One region of the Arthrobacter sp. Cr_A7 genome, then DNA from elsewhere that is predicted to be linked to it. Evidence: riboswitches for the same ligand, from Rfam matches in the RefSeq annotation. Region 1 holds a riboswitch; the other holds the start of a gene.

Region 1 (4,319 bases):
TCCACCAGCGCGGTGAGCCGCAGCCGTTCCAGCAGTTCGTCAACGCGATCCTCGCCGTGCCCCAGGTGCCGGGGCCCGAACAGCAGTTCATCGAGCACATTGCCGGTAACGAACTGGTGCTCGGGTTCCTGGAACACCGTCCCCACCCGCTCGATCAGCTGCTCGGCTTTCCACTTGTAGGGGTCGATTCCCGCTCCCCGGCTCAAGTCGGTGGTGGCGGAAACCTTGCCGGCAACCGGCTCCAGGAGCCCCGCGAGGGTCAGGGCGAACGTCGATTTTCCCGCACCGTTGGGTCCCACCACAGCCAGCGCCTGGCCGGACCGCACCTGCGCGGTGATGTCTTCCTGCACCGGGACTGGCGGGATCCTGCGGAACCCGCTGCGGCGCGGACGTTCCCGGGACACTGCCAGCTTTTCGGCGGCGAGCAGGAGATTTCCCGTCCCCGCGGCCGGCACGACAGCACGGGCACGCGTGGCAGGCACATAACCGGGCACCCACACTCCGGCGGCCATCAGCAAGGTCCGCGCCTCACTCAGCACCTGGTCCGGAGGCCCGTCCAGCAGTACCGCAGGATCAGAGGCCGAGCCGGGCTGCAAGACCACAATCCGGTCCACCAGGTCCTTCCAGACCGACACCCGGTGCTCCACCACCACCAGCGTTGCGCCGGTCTTGTCCAGGCACCGGGCCACGGCGTCGCGGACCTCCAGCACACCCGCCGGGTCCAGGTTGGCGGTGGGCTCATCCAAAAGGATCAGCCCGGGCCGCATCGCAAGGATGCCCGCCAGCGCGAGGCGCTGCTTTTGGCCGCCGGACAGGGCCGACGTCGGATGGTCCAGCGGCAGGTGGGACAGGCCGACGTCGTCAAGCGCCTCCTGCACGCGGGTCCAGATGGCATCACGGGGCACGGCAAGGTTTTCGGCGCCGAAGGCGACGTCGTCGCCTACGCGGGAGAGGACCACCTGTGTTTCGGGGTCCTGCTGCATCAGCCCGGCATGGCCGCGCTGCCCGCGGGGGGACACGCCGTCGACGAGCAGCGAACCTGACTCGTCCGAATCGCCCGCCTCGCCGTCGTCGTTCGCGTCGCCCAGAACCCCGGCAAGGGCATGCAGGAGGGTGGATTTGCCGGCACCGGAAGGGCCGAGCAGGAGCACCCGCTCCCCCGGCGCGATGTCGAGGTCAAGGCCGTGTACCGCGGGCTTGGGGCGGCCGGCATGCCGCCACCCCCAGCCGCGGGCGGTGATGGCCGCCGGCGGCACTGCTCCGGCCCCGGCCTGGTGCGAAGGTGCCTGCATCAGGAGAGGACGGGCTCCGTTGCTGCCTTGCGCGAGGCGAAGGAGCTCAGCACCCCGGTCTTCGCCAGTCCCCGGGTGGCGATCCAGGACAGTGCACCGGCGATGACCGCTCCGGAAATCGCGGTGAAGATGATGTAGGCCAGCTTGTCGCCGCCCGAGTAGGCGATGTTCCAGCCCCACGGCGCGAAGGAATCATTCAGGCCACAGAAGAGGCCCGCCGCCGCGCCGGCCAGCAGCGCAACGGGCAGGTTGAACTTCTTGTACACGAAGATGGCGAAGATGATCTCCGCGCCTAGGCCCTGGACGAAGCCCGAGAACAGCACGGAGGCGCCGTACTGTGAGCCCATCAGGAGCTCTCCGGTGGCTGCGACGGTTTCGCAGAACAATGCCGCGCCGGGCTTGCGGATGATGAGCATGCCCAGCACCGCCGGGATCATCCAGCCGCCGGCGATCAGGCCGGTCAGGGGCGGGTAAACGGCGTTCATCGGCGCGGAAACCGCGGCCGCACCCTGGGACCAGGCCCAGAAGATGACGCCGCCGGCGATGGCGATCAGGGCCGCCACCACGATGTCCACGACGCGCCAGGACTTGCTGGTGGTCTTCTTGATTGCTGCAGTGCTCATGTGATCCTCCTGGGAAACAGGAGGGGAAAGCACGGCAAGCGGCTACTGCCGTTGCCGGACTTCGAGAACTCGACTCCCTTGCGCCGGTACTAACCGGATCAGGTTCGAGGGTCTGCGGCTGTCCGCACTCTCAGCGCCCACCTCCGGTTCCCGGCCTTGGCCAGTGCCCGACGGCGGCGCTCCCCTGTCGTTAAGTAATGCTCTGAATGGAATGATGCTTGGGTAGAACTGCCCTGCTGGGCGGAGTCCAGTTTACACCGGGACAGGGGTAGATTGTGGGCCATGACTGCTAATCAGCCGCATGTGACCGACTTCGATCCGGACTCTGACGCCGCGCAGCCGGAAGGATCGCTGCAGGCCCTCATCGGCCGCATCGAGGGGGAGATCCATGAGCTCCAGTTCCCCGGCTTCTCCCTGGACGACTCGCTGAACCTTGGACTTCTCCTTGTGGAACTGGGGAAGGAGCGTGGCCTGCCCATCGCGATCGACATCACCAAAGGCGATCAGGTCCTGTTCCATGTGGCCCTGCCCGGCGCCACCCCGGACAACGAACACTGGATCCGGGCGAAGCAGCGCACCGCCGCCCGGTATGAGGTTCCCTCGCTGCTGGTGGGGCTTCGCGGCCGGCTCCGGGGCGGTCGGATCGAGGACCAGGGCTGGTTCGACCAAACCCTGTACGCCGCGCACGGCGGGTCCTTCCCGGTCTATGTCTCCGGTGTGGGCGCGGTAGCCACCGTCACCGTTTCCGGGCTCCCGCAGATGCAGGACCATGACCTGGTGGTGGAGGCCATGCGTGAGGTGCTGCGCCCGGCAGGGGCAGACGGCCCGGCATGACCGGCAGGCCCGCTGACAACGCCGTCCGGGCGGCACTGGACAAAGCCGAGGACGAGATGATCTTCATCGGCCCGGACCATCCCTACTATCCGCTGCTGGCCGAACTGGTGTCCGCCGTCGGCAAGGCATGGCAACAGGGGTACGAGCAGGGCCCCAGCGGCGGGCAGCACCCCAACCCTTACACCTGGACCGGTCCGGCGTAAGAAAAGGACGGAACGGGGAAGGTTCCGTATCCCTCAACGCAGAAACAAAGCCTGCTTAGCTTTTATTAGTAATCATGCTTACTATATTGTTTCAGGCGTGAGAGGAGTACAGGACATGGCAGTCAGCACCCGCCCACCGGGCGTCCGAACCGCCCTGCAGTGGTCTGCCATTGCCGCCGGCGCCGGGTTCCTGCTCGTTGGCATCCTGGGATTCGTCCCCGGAGTTACCCGCAACTATGATTCCCTCGGTTTCGCAGGGCCCGGTTCAGGGGCGCTGCTGCTGGGTGTGTTCCAGGTATCCATTCTCCATAACCTTGTCCACTGCCTCTTCGGCGCCGCCGGCCTGCTCATGGCGCGGACCCACCGCCAGGCCAGGAACTTCTTCACGTACGGCGGGGTCATCTACCTGGTGCTCTGGCTGTATGGCCTCCTCATAGGAGACAACACGCCGGCAAACTTCATCCCGGAGAACGGTGCGGACAACTGGCTGCACCTCGTCCTGGGCCTGGCCATGATCGCCCTGGCCATCATGCTGTCCCCGCGCACTCCCGCCACCGGCCGTGGCAACTGACCTTTCTTGACGGACCGTCAATGCAGACGGCACCGCACCGGCACACCGCCCGAACCCAAGGAGCACCATGAAACTTCCGGAACCGAGAGGCCCCATCAGCAGCGCCCTGTTGGGGGTTGTGGCAGGACACCCCGGCAGCGCCGGCGAGTCCCTTTCCGGGCTGCGCCGGCTGGTCGGCGGGAAGCTGGCCGGGGTCACGGACATCATCGGCGACGATGATGTCCAGCTGGCCCTCTTCTGCCTCTACGAACTGCATTACTCCGGCCTCGAAGGTGTGCCGGACGAGTGGGAGTGGGAGCCCGGCCTGATCCAGGTGCGGCAAATGCTGGAGAAGCCCTTCGAAGAAGCTCTGCGCCTCGCCGCCCGGGAGGCCGGCGGGGATCTGGACCTTCCGGCCGGCTCCGACCTGACCAGCGACGCAGTTGCCGATGTCCTGTTCGGCCTGGCGGCCCGGGACACCGGCCCCAGCGTCTCCCGGTTTGTGGCAAAGAAGGCAAGCCTCGGGCAGCTCAAGGAGTTCCTGATCCACAAATCCATCTACCAGCTCAAGGAAGCGGACCCGCACACCTGGGCCATTCCACGGCTGAGCGGCCGGGCGAAAGCCGCCCTGGTGGAAATCCAGGCAGACGAGTATGGCGGCGGCCGGCCGGACCGGATGCACAGCGCCCTGTTCGCCCGGACCATGCGCGGCCTGGGGATGGACGACCACTACGGTGCGTACGTGAACGCCGTCCCGGCCATCTCCCTGGCCGCCGTGAACCTGATGTCCCTCTGCGGACTGAACCGGCGGCTCCGC
Region 2 (4,319 bases), on a different contig from region 1:
GATGAAGACGCGGTTGTAGCGCCAGTCGAGGTCCGGATGGTGGTTTTGTTCCTCGGCGAGGCGTCCGACGGCGGCAATCACCTCGAGTGCGGCAGCCGCCGTCGGCGTCTTGAAGACGGTGACCAGGCCGCCGTCGCTGAAACGCCAGTCCGGCAGTCCGGTGAGTGCTTCGTCGATGCGTTCCCGGGGAAGGGCGTCTTTGGCGGCCACTGCTGCTCCTTGCATCAGGGCGCCGGCCGGTCCGAAGGAGCAGGCCCTACAGGAACTCGGCCCGGCCCTCCATCGCCGACGACGCCAGCGCGTGCTCGCGGCGCGGTATCCGACCGGCCGCTTTCGCCAGCCTACCGGCGATGACAGCGTGTTTGAAGGCCTCCCCCATCAGCGCCGGGTTCTGCGCCCGGGTCACCGCGGTGGCCAGCAGCACGGCGTCACAGCCAAGCTCCATGGCAAGGGCGGCATCCGACGCCGTTCCGATGCCTGCATCGAGCACCACCGGGACGGAGGCGCGGGACACGATGAGCTCGATGTTGTGCGGATTCAGGATCCCCAGCCCGGTGCCGATGGGTGATCCCAGGGGCATGACCGCGGTGGCACCCAGGTTTTCCAGGCGAAGCGCCAGGACCGGATCATCGTTGGTGTACGCAAACACCTTGAACCCGCGGTTGACCAGCTGTTCGGTGGCGTCCACCAGTTCCACGGCGTCCGGGAGGAGGGTGTGCTCATCGGCGATGACCTCAAGCTTCACCCAGTCGGTTTCCAGTGCCTCGCGGGCCAGTTCGGCGGTGAGGACCGCATCACGGGCCGTGAAACAGCCGGCGGTGTTGGGGAGGACCCGGATGCCGTGGTCCACGAGCAGCTGGAAAAGCGAGCCCGTTTCCGCGGTCGAATAGCGGCGCATGGCCACGGTGGTCAGTGCTGTCCCGGATGCCAGGAGCGCGGCTCCGAGGCCGTCCAGGCTTGGGGCGCCGCCGGTGCCCATGATGAGCCGCGATGCCAGGGGTACGCCGTCAATGACCAGTGTGTCGTCCATGCCGGAGGCGCCGGCCGGTGTGATGGTGGTGGTTTCGGTCATGGTCTCAGCCTCCCTGCACTGCCGTGACGAGCTCGACGTCGTCTCCGTCGGCGAGCGCTGTTGCGAACCATTGGCTCCGGGGTACTACCTGCGCGTTGTGCGCCACCGCCACGCCGAGTTTGCCGCCGTCGCGGGCCTGGCCATCAGCGGCGAGCGGGCGGCCGGTGACCTGGCTGACGAGCATGGTGATGGAGGCCCCGTCAGCCACCGTATGTTGTTGTCCGTTCAGGGTGATGTTCATGCTGTCTCCTTGATGTTGAAGATGGTGGCGGCCGGTTCTCGCACGGAAAACCGGCCCGGGTTGAACGGTTGCCAGCGGACGTCCGCCGTGCCGTCCAGAAGGTCCCGGCAGATGGCCGCCGCTGCGGGGGCCAGGAGGACGCCGTGCCGGAAGAATCCGGTGGCAATGATCAGTCCCGCAACGTGTGCGGATTCCCCGGCTGCCGGATCGCCGGCCAGCGGCACCCGGCCCAGCAGCGGGGCGTTGTCCGGGGTGCCGGGCCGCGCCCGTGCTGTGCATTCCAGCAGTTCGAGTTCGGCGACGGCGGGCACCAGGACCTGGGCATCGCGGAGGAGCTGGTAGACCCCGCCTGCTGATACAGCGCCCGCTGCAGCCCGGGCACCGGCCGCCGGTGCGCTTTGTGTTGCGGCAAGGGCATCCTCACGCTGGGTGGCTCCGATCACCACCGTCCCGTCCTGCCGCGGGACGATATACACGGGGACGCCGTGGACCAGCCCGCGGACGGTTGAGGTCACCAGCGGCTGGAGGTGTCGGGGCACTGCCAGGCGCAGGATATCCCCATACACCGGCCGCAGCGGCAGCTGCAGGCCGTCGGGCAGGCCCGCCAGGGCTGCGGCATCCAGGCCGTTGGCAACGATCGTTTCGCGGGCCAGGACCGTGCCGCCGCCTGCGAGCAGGGCCCCGGCCACTGCCCCGTCCGCCCAGACCAGCCCGGCGGCCCGGTCCGGCACGGCGTAGCCGTCGATGGCCCCCGCCACGTCTGTTCCATTACTTTCGACGGCGGAGCCATGCGCGGCGAGCGCGCGCCGCAGGCAGGACACCAGGCGCCGGGGATCCACCTGGTGGTCCGCGGGAGTGTCCAGTGCGCAGGCGATGGCAGGGCTGAGCAGCGGTTCCCGGCGTCGGGCCTCCCTGACAGTCAACGGCTCCACGGACAGGCCGCTGGCCTGCTGCACCCCGCGCAAATCCATCAGGGCGCGGCGGTCGGCAGCATCGGCACCCACGGCGAGCGTCGGCGTCGTGAGGTACCCGGGACTTTCGCCGGAAGCGGCGGCCAGTTCCGCGGCAAAGCCCGGCCACCGGGCGGAGGAGGCAAGCATGAGCTCCAGGAGGTCCTCCTCCTGGTAGTGCAGCTCGCTCACCGGCGCCAGCATTCCGGCAGCCGCCCAGCTGGCCCCGGCTCCGGGCGCGTCATCGATCAGCACGACGGACCGTCCGGAACGCCTCGCCTCCCAGGCGATGGCATGCCCAACCACTCCGCCGCCAATCACGGCCACGTCGGCACGGGTGGCGCCGGAGGAAGCCCCGGGCGGGGCAACGTTTGGGGTGCTCATGTGTCTCCTTCCCTACGCCGGCATTAACCGGATCAGGTCAAGCGGTCGGCTCTGACGCCCTCTCAGCCCGGCGCTTTATGACAGCTGCCGCGGGCTCCCGCAGTACGAGGCCAGTGTAGAGGAACTAGGCTTGCAGCCATGAATGTGTCCCAGTCCCCTGCCCCCGCTGCCGCAGTCCCCGCCGCCGATGCCTTTACCCATGCCGAAGGCACTGCAGGCCTGAACAGCGCCCGGCTTTACCTCTGCACTGATGCCCGCCGGGACCGCGGGGACTTCGGGCAGTTCGTGGATGCTGCCTTTGCCGGCGGCGTGGACATCATCCAGTTGCGGGACAAGGCCATCGAGGCGGCCGAGGAGCTGGAGCTGCTGGCGGTTTTGAAGGAAGCGGCGCAGCGCCATGGCCGGCTGTGGGCTGTGAATGACCGGGCGGACATCGCCGTGTTGTCCGGTGCGCCGGTGTTCCACATCGGTCAGAAGGACCTTCCGTTGGATGCAGCCCGCACCCTGCTCAACGGCAACGCCGCCATCGGGCTTTCCAGCCATGCCCCCGGGCAGGTGGACGCCGCCCTCGCTGCCGCAGCCGGACCGTCCGCGCTTGACTACTTCTGCGTCGGACCGGTCTGGGCCACGCCCACCAAACCCGGCAGGGCCGCCGTCGGGCTGGACCTGGTGAAGTACGCCGCCGAAGCCTCGGCCGAGGCCGGGAGCGGGGTGCCCTGGTTCGCCATCGGCGGCATCGACCACTCCAATGTGGACCAGGTTGTGGAAGCAGGAGCGAGCCGGATCGTTGTGGTGCGTGCCATCACGGAAGCCGATGACCCTGCCGCCGCTGCCGCCGCCCTTCTCGCTGCCTTGGACGGGGCCACACCCTAAAGACGCCGCAACACGGCGCAGCCCCGTGCGGCGTCAATGCCATGCAAAATCGGGGTTCTTCGGGCTAGGCTGATTTTCGTGTCACATCATCGGCTGGCTCCCAACGTCCACGAGCACAACAATGCCCTCGAGGAAGCCCTGGGTGCCCTGCGGACCGAACTGGAACTGCCCGGCCCATACCCCGTACACGCAGTCAGGGATGCCGAAGCGGCCGTCGCGGCCTTGCAGCTGCCGGCCTATGACCTCACCGGGGTCGGGTTTATCACCATCGATCCTGCATCGTCCACGGATTTGGACCAGGCCCTGTTCATCGAGGCCGACGGCGATGGGTACCACGTGCTGTACGCCATCGCCGATGTTCCCTCCTTCGTGACGCCCGGCGGGCCCCTGGACGCCGAAACACGGCGCCGCGGCCAGACGTTCTATGCCCCTGACGGCCGGATTCCGCTGCATCCGGAAGTCATCAGCGAGGGAGCCGGGAGCCTGCTGCCGGGGCAGGACTGTTCCGCCTTTGTCTGGGATTTCCGGCTGGACAGCGACGCCGAAGTCACCTCCGTCGCCGTGAAGCGGGCGCGCATGCGCAGCCGGGCCAAGCTCAGCTACAAGGGGGCGCAGGCTGAGCTGGATTCGGGCAACGCAACCCCCGTACTGCAGCTGCTCAAAGAGGTTGGCCTCAAGCGCGTGGAGCTGGAACGTGCCCGTGAAGGCGCCAGCCTGAACATGCCGGAACAGGAGATCGTCCAGCTTCCCGACGGCGGCTACCGCATCGCCGCCGCCCCGCAGCTTCCCGTGGAGGACT

Evidence for each region. A riboswitch is a leader RNA that binds a small molecule or an ion and turns the genes downstream of it on or off. The one in region 1 is predicted to bind thiamine pyrophosphate.
Region 2: linked by a shared signal. The riboswitch ahead of thiO (glycine oxidase ThiO) and the one ahead of P2Q66_RS08755 (ECF transporter S component) in region 1 are both predicted to bind thiamine pyrophosphate.

What each region holds. Positions count from the first base shown of each region.
Region 1 is NZ_JARHXQ010000141.1:18,579-22,897, forward strand. Features, by position in the region: gene P2Q66_RS08750 (ATP-binding cassette domain-containing protein) at 1-1,292, opposite strand, end outside; gene P2Q66_RS08755 (ECF transporter S component) at 1,292-1,915, opposite strand; TPP riboswitch at 1,973-2,111, opposite strand; gene P2Q66_RS08760 (heme-degrading domain-containing protein) at 2,198-2,749, shown strand; gene P2Q66_RS08765 (hypothetical protein) at 2,746-2,952, shown strand; gene P2Q66_RS08770 (DUF4383 domain-containing protein) at 3,068-3,523, shown strand; gene P2Q66_RS08775 (iron-containing redox enzyme family protein) at 3,591-4,319, shown strand, end outside.
Region 2 is NZ_JARHXQ010000230.1:138-4,456, forward strand. Features, by position in the region: gene P2Q66_RS13720 (4a-hydroxytetrahydrobiopterin dehydratase) at 1-210, opposite strand, end outside; gene P2Q66_RS13725 (thiazole synthase) at 257-1,072, opposite strand; gene thiS (sulfur carrier protein ThiS) at 1,077-1,313, opposite strand; gene thiO (glycine oxidase ThiO) at 1,310-2,647, opposite strand; TPP riboswitch at 2,640-2,758, opposite strand; gene thiE (thiamine phosphate synthase) at 2,786-3,520, shown strand; gene P2Q66_RS13745 (RNB domain-containing ribonuclease) at 3,599-4,319, shown strand, end outside.